DNA from 3 places in the Mesorhizobium sp. M0491 genome. Region 3 is predicted to be linked to each of the others. Evidence: predicted binding sites of a transcription regulator. Region 3 holds the regulator's gene; each other region holds the start of a gene.
What was found. Region 3 encodes PhoB, which activates phosphate uptake and scavenging genes when phosphate is short. Its sites were predicted from a motif close to TGTCATNNANCTGTCAT; they were not measured.
Positions count from the first base shown of each region.

Region 1: a site for PhoB is predicted at 2,232-2,248, ahead of ppk2 (polyphosphate kinase 2). Genes of this name have one in related genera too.
Region 2: a site for PhoB is predicted at 2,017-2,033, ahead of NKI69_RS22775 (alkaline phosphatase D family protein). Genes of this name have one in related genera too.

Region 1 covers NZ_JAMYRE010000007.1:73,961-78,124, reverse strand. The annotation lists gene NKI69_RS10810 (GntR family transcriptional regulator) at 1-295, shown strand, start outside; gene NKI69_RS10805 (DUF982 domain-containing protein) at 409-642, shown strand; gene NKI69_RS10800 (hypothetical protein) at 709-861, opposite strand; gene NKI69_RS10795 (aldo/keto reductase) at 1,036-2,079, opposite strand; gene ppk2 (polyphosphate kinase 2) at 2,350-3,270, shown strand; gene NKI69_RS10785 (dihydrofolate reductase family protein) at 3,321-3,968, opposite strand; gene NKI69_RS10780 (cobaltochelatase CobT-related protein) at 4,116-4,164, opposite strand, start outside.
Region 2 covers NZ_JAMYRE010000018.1:51,641-55,804, forward strand. The annotation lists gene NKI69_RS22770 (hypothetical protein) at 4-285, shown strand; gene NKI69_RS22775 (alkaline phosphatase D family protein) at 371-1,945, opposite strand; gene NKI69_RS22780 (MFS transporter) at 2,126-3,409, opposite strand; gene NKI69_RS22785 (TetR/AcrR family transcriptional regulator) at 3,482-4,099, shown strand; gene NKI69_RS22790 (hypothetical protein) at 4,145-4,164, shown strand, end outside.
Region 3 covers NZ_JAMYRE010000015.1:78,484-82,647, forward strand. The annotation lists gene eglC (endo-1,3-1,4-beta-glycanase EglC) at 1-866, opposite strand, end outside; gene phoB (phosphate regulon transcriptional regulator PhoB) at 1,403-2,092, opposite strand; gene phoU (phosphate signaling complex protein PhoU) at 2,109-2,816, opposite strand; gene pstB (phosphate ABC transporter ATP-binding protein PstB) at 2,843-3,661, opposite strand; gene pstA (phosphate ABC transporter permease PstA) at 3,679-4,164, opposite strand, start outside.

The DNA.
Region 1 (4,164 bases), on a different contig from region 3:
TTTTCACATCGAACTGGCGCGTCTGTCGGGCAATGAATTCCTGTTTAGGGCGGTGCGCGATGCCATGACGCGCCTGTCGCGGGCGCGCTGGCTGGAGGTTCGCGACGAAGCGGCCCTTGCCCGCGCCTGGGCTGAACATCGCGCCATTCTGGCGGCCACGCGCCTTGGCGACGCCGATGAAGCCGCGCGCCTGCTCTCGGTCCACATCGTCGGCAGCCGCGACCGGCTGGTGACGTCGCTCGCCAACGATCGGCGCGGTCTTCGCGCCAGAGGCTTTGCCGTCGTTGCTGCTTGAGAGTGGATGAAGGGGCGCAAAGCGGCGTCTGGATGTATGCGCACTTTCGCCTCGCTTCGCAGACGCCGATGGCGTAAGGAGCGGCCATGGAAAACAACCGATTTGAAACACCTGTGACTGTGAAGTCAGTCGCGGCGGGAAGCACTCAGCTCTTGCGCACGGCGCGTGAGGCTTCCGACTACCTCCTCAACAGCTGGCCCGGCAAGCGCAGCCCCAAGCATCGCGCGGCCCTGCAGGCCTGCCATGACGCACTGGCCGGCGACAAGCCGGCGATGAACGCCAGGCGCGCCTTCATCGCGGCAGCACGCGAAGTGGACGTGTTCGTCAGCGACAAGGCGCCGGCCTGACACAAGGCGACATCCGGGGCGGCAATCCGAATTGGGGCGCGGCCCGCATCTGCGGGCCGTTTGCCGTCACTTTGCCGTTTCGGTTTCGGCTTCAGTCTCGTCTTCGGGCTTCGAACGTTCCCTCGCTGCAACCTTGGCTGCCAGCTTCTCGGCCTTCTTGGCCGCCTTCTGGCGGTCGCGTTCCTTGCGTTCCTGATCGTAATTTGGTGGTCGCGCCATATCGGCTCCTTTTCACTGCCTCGCGGCTCTGGTCCTGCCTAGGAGCATTAGCCGTCAAACACAACAGCTGAAGCGATAGTGCGTCGATGATGGCCAGGCTTGCAAGATGCGCGTCGCAATGAAGGGCCAGGCCCATCATTGCGGTGGCGATACCTATCGCCGTCGATTTGCCGATCAGATGCCGCTTCGGTCAATCACCAGATCGGCGGCACCAAAACGGTCCTTTGCCGTCAGTTGCTGGTGCCAGTAGGGATAGAGCAAGGGCGGCCGGCTGACCGCGTCGAGGCGCTCGCGCTCCTCGCCGGAAAGCACCAGGCTTGCCGCCGCGATGTTGTCCCGGAACTGCGTTTCCGTCCTGCCACCGATCACCAAGGAACTGATGGACGGCCGGCCAAGCAGCCAAGCCAGCGCCACCTGCGCTGCCGACACCCCGCGCTGCGCGCCGATCTCCACAAGCACATCGACGATCCGCCACAGCCGGTCCTCGTCGCGGATCGGCGGTTCGGACCAGCCGGCGAGCTGCCGGGCGGTGGGGCTGTCACGGCGGTATTTACCGGACAGCAATCCGCCGGCAAGCGGGCTCCAGACCAGAACGCCCAACCCCTGGTCGACGGAAATCGGCAGCAGTTCGTACTCCGCCTCGCGCGCTTCCAGCGTGTAATGGATCTGCTGGGTGACGAAGCGGGGCTGATGATGGCTGTCGCTGATGCCGAGCGCCTTCATCACCTGCCAGCCGGAATAGTTGGAGCAGCCGACATAGCGGATCTTGCCCTGGGCAACCAGCGTATCGAGCGCGGCGATGGTTTCCTCCAGCGGTGTCACGCCATCCCATTCGTGCAGGAAATAGATGTCGATGACGTCGGTCCTGAGCCGCTTCAGGCTCTTCTCGCATTCGCGGATCAGGTGATGGCGCGACAGGCCTTCATCGTTGGGACCTTTGCCGATCCGCATCCGTGCCTTGGAGGCGATCAGCACGTCGCCCTTGCGCTTGCCGCCGAGCGCTTCGCCGATGATTTCTTCCGACATGCCGTTCGAATAGACATTGGCGGTGTCGATGACATTGATGCCGGCGTCGATGCAGAGATCGATCATCCGGCGCGCCTCGTCGAGGTCGGTCTTGCCGACAGCCGAAAATGCACCGGCGCCGCCGAAAGTCATGGTGCCCATGGTCAGCGTCGATACTTTCAGGCCGGAACGGCCGAGAGTGCGGTATTCCATGTCGGTCCTCGCGATTGCATTGAGAAGGGGTTGGGAAGGGCGCCCGAATGTGGCTGCTATTTGTAGGACAATTTGCGCGGCATGTCTCCATGCCAGGGCGGCGGATCGATCATGCCTCGCGGGTTTTTGCAGTGGTGGCGATCAGGTCAGGCTGCAATAAAACCGTCATTGCGGGCCTATATTGAAGTCGGCTCAGGCGTTGCCGTTCCGGGCTGTAAGCCGGGAGTTTGGGGCGCCGATCGACAGAGCTTGCAAGTGGAGCAGCCGATAATGACCGAGCTAAAACAGAATTCTGCGGCCAGGGATTGGCTTGAAGCCGAACTCGCCGACACGCTCGACGAAGACTATGAGCTCGAAATGTCGGAGCCGGCGCTGTCGATGGAGATCGCCAAGATCTACAAGAATTCGCATCCGCCTTCGATCGATCGCATGCAATATTTTCGCGACCTGATCAGCCTGCAGTCCGAATTGATCAAGCTGCAGTCCTGGGTCGCCTATCACAAGAAGAAGCTGGTGGTGATCTTCGAGGGACGCGACTCGGCCGGCAAGGGCGGTGTCATCAAGCGCATCACCCAGCGGCTCAATCCGCGCATCTGCCGTGTTGTGGCACTGCCGGCGCCGACCGAGCGCGAAAAGTCGCAATGGTATTTCCAGCGCTATGTCCCGCATCTGCCGGCCGGCGGCGAGATCGTGCTGTTCGACCGCTCATGGTACAACCGCTCGGGCGTCGAGCGGGTGATGGGTTTTGCCCAGCCCGATCAGGTCGAAGAATTCTTTCACGACGTGCCGGAGTTCGAGCGCATGCTGGTCCGCTCGGGCATTACCGTGGTCAAATACTGGTTCTCGATCACCGACGAGGAACAGCAGATGCGCTTCCTGATGCGCATCCATGATCCGATGAAGCAGTGGAAACTGTCGCCGATGGACCTGCAGTCGCGCGTGCGCTGGGAGCAATACACCAAGGCCAAGGAAGAGACCTTCGCCCGCACCAACATCCCGGAAGCGCCCTGGTTCATCGTCGAGGGCAACGACAAGAAGCGCGCGCGGCTGAACTGCATCGACCATCTGCTCAAGCAATTGCCCTACGAGGAGGTGCCGCACGAGGAGATCACGCTGCCGGAGCGCGTCTTCAACCCCGAATACGAACGCCAAGTGCTGCCGCGCGAGCTTTACGTGCCGGAGAAGTATTGAGATAGACGAAGCTGCAATCTCCCCCTCGAGGGGGGAGATTGGCTCTCCACCTACGCCCGCTTGATGATGACGTGCGTGGCGAGCGGCGTCGCCACCTGCTCGTTGCAGACATAACCGAGCTTGAGCATGTCGAGGCCGGTAAAAAGGTTCTCGCCCGTGCCCAGCAGCACCGGCGCGATCGCCAGATGCATCTCGTCGATCAGTTTTTCCTGCAGATATTGCCGGATGGTGGCGACGCCGCCGCCGACCCGCACGTCCTTGCCGCCAGCGGCAGCCTTAGCCTGTTCAAGAGCTGAATGGATACCGTCAGTGACGAAGTGGAAAGTGGTGCCGCCCTCCATCGTGATCGGTTCCCGCTTGTGATGGGTGAGCACGAAAACCGGCACATGATAGGGCGGGTTGTCGCCCCACCAGCCCTTCCAGCTGTCGTCAGGCCACTCGCCGCGGATCGGTCCGAACATGTTTCGGCCGAGGATCCAGGCGCCGACATTTTCGAAGCTGCGCGCCGCGAACGCCTCGTTGACGTCGGTGGTGCCGCCATCTTGTCCGAGCACCATCTCTCGGAAGGTGCGGGTGTCGACAAACCACTTGTGCAAGGATTCCCCACCGACGCCGAGCGGATTTTGCAGATCCTGATCAGGACCGGCGCCATAGCCGTCGAGCGACAGGGTGAAAGCGTTGACGCGAAGTTTGGACATGCGAGCCTCCTCGATAACCAGTTGTATTTTGCAAGCAGTTGTTTTGTATCAAACTGGTTTTTAATTGCAAGCAGTTTTCTGGCGGCAGCAATCTCCCAACGTAGCGGACCTGCAACGCTGGGGTACGAAAGGCGGGGTGCAGCCTTGTCAGCTCGGCTCGACTTTACTGTCCCGTTTAGCGATCAAATGGTCCCGC
Region 2 (4,164 bases), on a different contig from region 3:
GTCATGACCGATAAACTCAACCGATTCTGGCCGCTCATCGCGTCCGTTGCCTTCGCCGTCCTGCTGGCCGCCAACGCCGCGCAGTCGGCGGCGACGATGAAGGAATCACGGCCTGCCTTGCCGTCGGAGGCACAGTCGGCCGAGCAGATTTTCGCCGACGCACCAGACGGCGTCGACCCGATGGTGACCGGCCCGGTCAGCGCCGCTTTCAAGCAGCGGCAGGACACCGCCAACTGCGACAGCGCCATCTGGCCGAATATCCCCATGGTCTGCTACCCGGACTAGTCGGCGCTTCCCGCCCCGTCTTGCCAGCTTCGCTTTGCGAAGCCGCCGCGCCGACCCTCCCCACAAGGGGGAGGAGAAAGCGCGCTTATGCCGAGCGGACCGGGTCGAGCGTCACCTTGTAGAGTTCGTTGTCGTCGCGATCCATCAGCCGCACCGTCATCTGCTCGCTGGCGCCTGAGATATCGACCAGCCCGAAGAATTGCAGACCGGCCGAGGGCGGCAGGTTCTGTCCCTGTTCGGCGGTCGGCGCCTTGATGAACTTCAGCTCCGGACCGAACGTCATGTCGAAATCGTTGGGACCGAACGTGCCGGCATGGATCGGACCTGAGACGAATTCCCAGAACGGATTGAACTCCTGGAACTGCGCCTTGTCCGGGTTGTAATAATGCGCGGCCGTGTAATGCACGTCGGCGGTGAGCCAGACGGTGTTGCTGATGCCGGCATTCTTTATGAAGCGCAGCAGGTCGGCGATCTCGAGCTCGCGCCCTTTTGGCAAGCCATTGTCGCCATTGCTGACCGCCTCGGCGCCGACCTTCTTGGCGCCGTCGTCCCACACGATGAGGCCGAGCGGCATGTCGGCGGCGATGATTTTCCAGGTCGCCTTCGAATTCGCCAGTTCGCGCTTCAGCCATTTCGTCTGCTGTTCGCCGAGCATGCGCGATTGCGGCGTCATCTCATCCTGCATGTCGGGACCATTGGGGCCGCGATAGGAGCGCATGTCGAGGAAGAACACGTCGAGCAGCGGCCCATAAGCGATCTTGCGATAGACGCGGCCGGGCTCGGAAGGTTCGTAGCGGATCGTCGTCATCTCGTGGAAAGCCCGCGCCGCGCGGGCCGCCAGCACGTGGATGGATTTTTCCGTGTAGCGGCTGTCGGCGCTGAGATCCTTGGAATCCGACCAGTTGTTCAGCACTTCATGGTCGTCCCACTGGTAGAAAGTCGGGCAGATGGCGCTCAGGCCGAGCACGTTCCTGTCCATCATGTTGTATTTCCACTGGTCCCGGTATTCATCCAGCGTCTCGGCGACTTTGCGCTTGCCGTCGATCAGCACGACGTTCTTCCACTTGCCGCCGCCGGGCAGGTCGACCTCGTCCTTCATGGCGCCGTCGGCATAGATGGTGTCGCCCGAATGCAGGAAGAAGTCGGGCGTGTGCTTGCCGATCGTGGCGTAAGTCTTCATGCCGGTCTCGTCGATGCCCCAGCCCTGGCCGGCGGTGTCGCCGGACCAGGCAAAGCGGATGTCGCGCTTCGAGGCTGGCGCCGTCCTGAAACGGCCGGTGATCGGCTCCGAAACGGCGTTGATGTCGGCGAGATCGGCCGATGTCATGCGGTAGAAGATATCCTGATCGGAAGCGAGGTCGGTGAGCAGCCGCTTGACCGTGTAATCGCTGGCCGGCGACGTATCGAGCGGCGCCAGGCGTGTCGCATTGGCGAAATTCTCCGTTGACGACACTTCGAACATGACGCGCGACGGGCGATCGGTGCGCGTCCACACCATGCCGCTGGTTGCGTCGACATCGCCGGACTGAACGCCATGGGTGAAGGAAGGCCGCTGATTGGCACGCGAATAGTAGGGCAGCGCCAGGCTGGAAACGCCGGCCAGGCCAACGGCGCCGGCGGAAGTGACAAAAGCGCGGCGGGTCATCGAAAGCTTGTTCATGGCTGTCTCCTGGATGGCTTGAACGGTGCCACCAAAATCCAGCGTCAATGTTTCAGGCGCATATCGGGATGATGAAGGTTTTCTGACGATTAACAGGCGGGTGGGCGTTTGCGCGGACGGCAAAGCTGCCGATCTCCCCCACGAGGGGGGAGATTGCAGCTTGGCCGGTAGCGCCTCTCCCTAAGCCGCTTGCGGCTCCGGATCGAACGCCGGCTTGCTGGTGTTGATCAGGAGCGAGATACAGGCGGCGGCGATTGCCGTCATGCCGGCGATCAGGAACGCCAGTTCGTAATTGCCCTGCAACTCGCGCATGGTGCCGCCAAAGGCGGCGGCAGCGGCCGCACCGATCTGGTGCCCGGCGACGATCCAGCCGAACACGATCGGCCCGCTGCGGTCGCCGAACGCCTCGTTGGCGAGCCGCAGCGTCGGCGGCACGGTGGCGATCCAGTCGAGACCATAGAGCACAGCGAAGATGATCAAGCTGGTCGCCGAGAAGCCGGAATAGGGCAGATAGATCAGCGACAGGCCACGAATGCCATAATAGACGCCGAGCAGCTTACGCGGATCGAAGCGGTCGGTGAGCCAGCCCGACAACGTCGTGCCGATCAGGTCGAAAATGCCCATCATCGACAGCAGACCGGCGGCCTGCACTTCGCCGATGCCCATGTCGCCGCAGAACGCGATAAGATGCGTGCCGACCAGCCCGTTGGTGGTGAAGCCGCAGACGAAGAAGGTGGCGAACAGATACCAGAACACCCGCGTGCCGGCGGCACGGCGCAGCGTCGAGAACGTATGCGCAAGAAAATTGCCCTGTGACGCAGGCGGAGTGGGCGGCACGTCGTCAGCCTCGGCGCCGTAGCGCACCATGCCGATCGATGCCGGCCGCTCCGGCACCAGCAGCCAGACCAGCGGTATCAGGGCAGCGGTCGCGATCGCGACCGCGATGACAACCGGCTGCCAGCCGCCCGACTGCGCCAGAGCGGCGATCAGCGGCAGGAACACCAGCATGCCCGAGGCGCTGGAAGCCGACATCAATCCCATGACAAGGCCGCGATTGGTCTTGAACCAGCGGTTGACGATGGTCGCGCCGAGCACGCTGGCGACAGCGCCGGAACCAATGCCCGAGAACACGCCCCAAGTGATGAACAAATGCCACGGCTTGGTCATCAGCAAGCTGAGCGCCGTGGAGCCCGACATCACCACCAGCGAGGCCAGCAATGTGCGGCGCAGCCCGATGCGCTCCATCAGGGCCGCGGCAAATGGCCCCGTCAGGCCGTAAAGCAGGATGCCGACACCTGCGGCCAGCGAGATGATGTCGCGCCGCCAGCCGAAACTGGTCTCCAGCGGCAGCATCATGACAGAGGGAGCGGACCGCAGACCGGCCGCGACCAGCAGGCTAAGGAAGATGACGCCGACCACGACGAAAGCGTAGCGCTGGCCAAATGGGCGGGATTGAGCTATCATGTTACTGACCGGTACGTTGCAGGTGGAGTATGTATACGTACCGATCGGTAACATTGTCAATCGAGCCACACGATGCCAACGGACAAAAATATTGATCTGACCATCAGCGACGGTCATGCGTCGGCGCCGCCGAAAGCAGCCAAGAAGATCCTCGATGTGGCCTATGACCTGTTCTACCGGCGCGGCATCAGGGCGATAGGCGTCGACGAGATCGTCAAACGTGCCGGCGTCACCAAGCCCAGCCTCTATCGCAGCTTTCCGTCCAAGGATGAACTGGCCGCCTCCTATCTCAGGCAGTACGATCTTGAATATTGGGAGCGTTTCGACGAGGCGGTCGCCGCTCATCCCGGCGAGCCGCGCGCACAGATCAAGGCTTTTCTGACCCGCATCGGCAAGCGCACGCAAGTGGCGGATTATCGCGGCTGCGGCATGACCAATGCGGCGGTCGAATATCCCGACCACAGCCATCCGGCCCGCGTGGTCAGCGAGGCCAACAAGCAGGAACTGCGCCGCCGGCTGCGCGCCATGGCGGCCGCGATGGGCGCGCAAGACCCTGACACGCTCGGCGACGGCCTGCTGCTGCTGATCGAGGGCGCCTATATCAGCGGCCAGCTGTTCGGGCTCGGCGGCCCGGCCCAGGCGGTTGCCCGCAATGCCGACCTGCTGATTGAAGCGAGCTTGAAGAAATAGCGTTTGACGCTACGCTGCAGCGGCTTGCAACGGAGATTGACCGCCATGCGTGCCATTCTGATCCC
Region 3 (4,164 bases):
GCCTGCGCGGCGGTGATGGTGAGGACGCCGTTCTCAACGCTGAACGGATGGACCGAACTCGTCGGGCCATAATTGGCGTCGATATACCACTGCAACTCACCATTGCTGCTCAACGTGCTGCCGTTCGGCGCTCCCCACCAGAAATTGGAATTCCAGGTGCCGTCCTGCCCGTCCCGAAGGCTCAGCGTGTTGAAATCGTCGGAGAAGGACAGCGTCATTGCGGACTTGTCGATCGGAAGTTCGAACTGGGTGGGCTGCAGCTTGTCGATGGTCGTATTCTTGAACACCAGGATCTCGTCGGATCCGAGGTTCAGCATCACGTTCGATTCCACCTGGACCATCTGTGAACGGACGGCATCGAACGAAGTGAAGTCGTAGCCGTCAAGCCGGACCGCATCGGTCGCACCGAAGTCGAAGATAAGATCGCTTCCATTACCTTTGGAGATGGCGAAAGTATCGGCGCCATCGCCGCCGATCAGGACATCATTTCCCTTGCCGCCATCCAGCGTCTGGTGACCCGACCCGCCCTTGATGATGTTGTCCACCGCATTTCCGAACGCAAATCGGTTGGTGCCGGTAACGACGAGGTTCTCGAAATTGTCGGGGAGCTTGTAGCTCATCCATGTGTCGATCGTGTCGATCCCTGCCCCAGGATCCTCGACCACCTTATTGTTGGTGGAATAGAGATGATAGTAGTCGTCGCCGGCGCCACCGTAGATCGTGACAGTGACGCCGGTGTCTCCCCAGAAGGAGTCGTTGCCGGAGGTGCCATGCAGTTCCGGTCCAGACCCGGTGGCCGAGAACCAATGAGTGGAAGCGCCGGTGTAGGCAAGAGGGATGCCCTTGGCATTTAAGACCGTGCTCATCAGAAATCCTTCCCAATGGTGCCCGACCTGGTCAAAAGTCCGGCGACCGCTTCCAAGCAACGCTGCAAAGAACGAGATCGTTCCACAGAATCGTCATTAGATCCGAGATCGCGTTGAGAAATCGACAGACGAGCAATGAATAAAGAGGAGAGGACTCGCAATAATTTGAAGTAATTTATTAAAATTGTATATTTCTGCAGAATACGCGTCATCCGACGAACGTATATCTAAATTAACTCAAAGTCATTCTTGCGTGGCTTTCTGGTCGGAGCCTGCGGGCAAGATGGCGACGTACCAAGTAATTCGCCGTGGTTCCTGCGGCCAGCCGGGGCCCAATAGAGAGTTTGGGAGATCGAGGAACGCGAGAAGCTGCCTGTCGCTTTGGTCCAAATGCAGTCATTCGAAACCTGATGAGGATGACCGCTCCTGTCGTCACGTGCTCGCTCCCCATCGATGAGACGAGTGCAACATTCCACCGGCTGTTGGCGACCGCGTGCTAATCGAGTTTTCCCGATCTATCGGGACGGAACAGCCACCTAGTCTTCCCTGATCGCGTAGCCCGCCCCACGGATCGTGCGGATGACATCAGGCATGCGGCCGTTGTTGACCGCCTTGCGCAGCCGCCCGACATGTACGTCGACCGTGCGCTCGTCAATGTAGATCGTTTCGCCCCAGACATTGTCGAGCAACTGGCTGCGCGAGAACACGCGGCCTGGATGGCGCATCATGAATTCGAGCAGGCGGAACTCGGTCGGCCCGAGCCGGATCTCGCTCTTCTTGCGATAGACCCGGTGCGACTCGCGATCGAGCACGATGTCGCCGACCTTTAGCACGCTGGACAGCACTTCCGGCTTGGCCCGGCGCAGCAGCGCCTTGACCCTGGCCATGAACTCCGGCGTCGAGAAGGGCTTGACCAGATAGTCGTCGGCACCGGTCGACAGGCCGCGCACGCGGTCGCTTTCCTCGCCTCGCGCGGTCAGCATGATGATCGGCAGCCGCTCGGTCTCGGGACGCATTCGCAGGCGCCGGCAGAGTTCGATACCGGAAACCGCAGGCACCATCCAGTCGAGCACCAGAAGATCGGGAACGTTCTCCTGCAGCCGGATTTCGGCCTCGTCGCCGCGCGTCACCACCTCGACCTGGTAACCTTCGGATTCAAGATTGTAGCGGAGCAGCACGCCTAGCGGCTCCTCATCCTCCACCACCATGATGCGTGGTGCGATCATCGGCTGGTCACCCCTGTTATGCCGCTGGCGCGGACATTGCCGTCTCGTCCTGCTTCGGACGATTGGCTGGCAACTGCGTGCCGGTCAAAACATAATAGGCATTTTCGGCGATGTTGGTCACGTGATCGCCGATCCGCTCGAGGTTCTTGGCGCAGAACAACAAGTGCGTGCACGCCGTGATGTTGCGGGGATCTTCCATCATGTAGGTCAGCAGCTCACGGAACACCGAGGTGTATTTGACGTCGATGCGTTCGTCATTGTTTCTGAGCGTGGCAAGCGCTGCCGGGTCGGCGGCGGCATACTCGTCCACGACCCCCTGCACCTGGATCAGCACCAGTTGCGCCATCGCGTCGATCGAATGCGAAAGGTCGTGCGGCGTGACACTCAGCCCGACAGTGCCGACGCGCTTGGCGATGTTCTTGGCAAGGTCGCCGATGCGCTCAAGGTCGCCGGCCATGCGGATCGAACCGACCACCGCACGCAGATCGTTGGCCATTGGCTGGCGCTTGGCGATCAGCGTGATGGCGCGATCGTCCAGCTCGCGCTGGCGTGCATCCATGATGGCATCATCGGAAACCACGCGCTGCGCCAGCGCATTGTCCGAATTGAGCAAAGCCCTGGTCGAGCCACTGACCATCGAGCAGGCGAGATCGCCCATGTCGCGGATCAGCTGGCTGATCTGCTCCAGATCCTCATCGAAAGATGCGACGGTATGTTCACCCATGATCTTCGTCCCTCGTATGCCTGAGCTCAGCCGAACCGGCCGGTGATGTAGTCCTGGGTGCGTTTGTCGTCGGGGGTGGTGAACATCTTGTCGGTGGCGCCCTCCTCGACCAGATAGCCTAGATGGAACATCGCGGTGCGCTGCGACACGCGTGCTGCCTGCTGCATCGAATGGGTGACGATGACGATGGTATAGTTCTGACGCAGTTCGTCGATCAGTTCCTCGACGCGAGCAGTGGCGATCGGGTCGAGCGCCGAACACGGTTCGTCCATCAGGATCACCTCGGGTGACACGGCGATGGCGCGTGCAATGCACAGACGCTGCTGCTGGCCACCGGAAAGACCCGTGCCAGGTTCTTGCAAACGGTCCTTGACCTCGTTCCAGATCGCCGCCTTCTTCAGGCTCGACTCTACGATCTGATCCATGTCGGCCTTGCGCTTGGCCAATCCGTGGATGCGCGGACCATAGGCAACGTTCTCGTAGATCGATTTGGGGAACGGATTGGGTTTCTGGAACACCATGCCGACGCGCGCCCTGAGTTCGACGACATCGATGTTCTTGTCGTAGATGTCTTCTTCGTCGAGCGTTATCTTGCCGGTTACCCGTGCTGAATCGATGGTGTCGTTCATGCGGTTGAGGCAGCGCAGGAAGGTGGACTTGCCGCAGCCGGAGGGGCCGATCAGCGCCGTCACCTGGTTCAGGCGGACGTCGAGATCGACGTCGAACAGCGCCTGCTTCTCGCCATAGAACACGCCGACCTTGTCGCCGCGCATTTTGATTACTTCGTTCGACTTCATCTTGTCGCCCACTGCGTTTTCAAGGGACTGTTCGGTCATGATGTTCATACCAAGATGCCTTTTTTCTACCAGCGCCGCTCGAACCGACGCCGAAGCACGATCGCGGTGATGTTCATGGCCATGAGGAAGACGAGCAGGATGATGATGGCGCCCGACATGCGCTCGACGAAGGCGCGTTCGGCCTCGTTCGCCCACATATAGATCTGCACCGGCAGCGCGGTGGCCGGATCGAAAGGCGTCGTCGGTGGATCGGCGACGAAGGCGACCATGCCGATCAGCAGCAGAGGCGCGGTTTCGCCGAGCGCACGCGCCAGACCGATGATGGTGCCGGTGAGGATGCCGGGCGCGGCAAGCGGCAGGATGTGCTGGAACACCATCTGCATCTTGGAGGCGCCAAGACCGAGAGCCGCCGAGCGGATCGACGGCGGCACCGCGGCAAGTGCGGCGCGCGTGGCGATGATGATCGTCGGCAGCGTCATCAGTGTCAGCACCAGGCCGCCGACGAAAGCGGCGGAGCGCGGCATGCCCAGGAAATTGATGAACACCGCGAG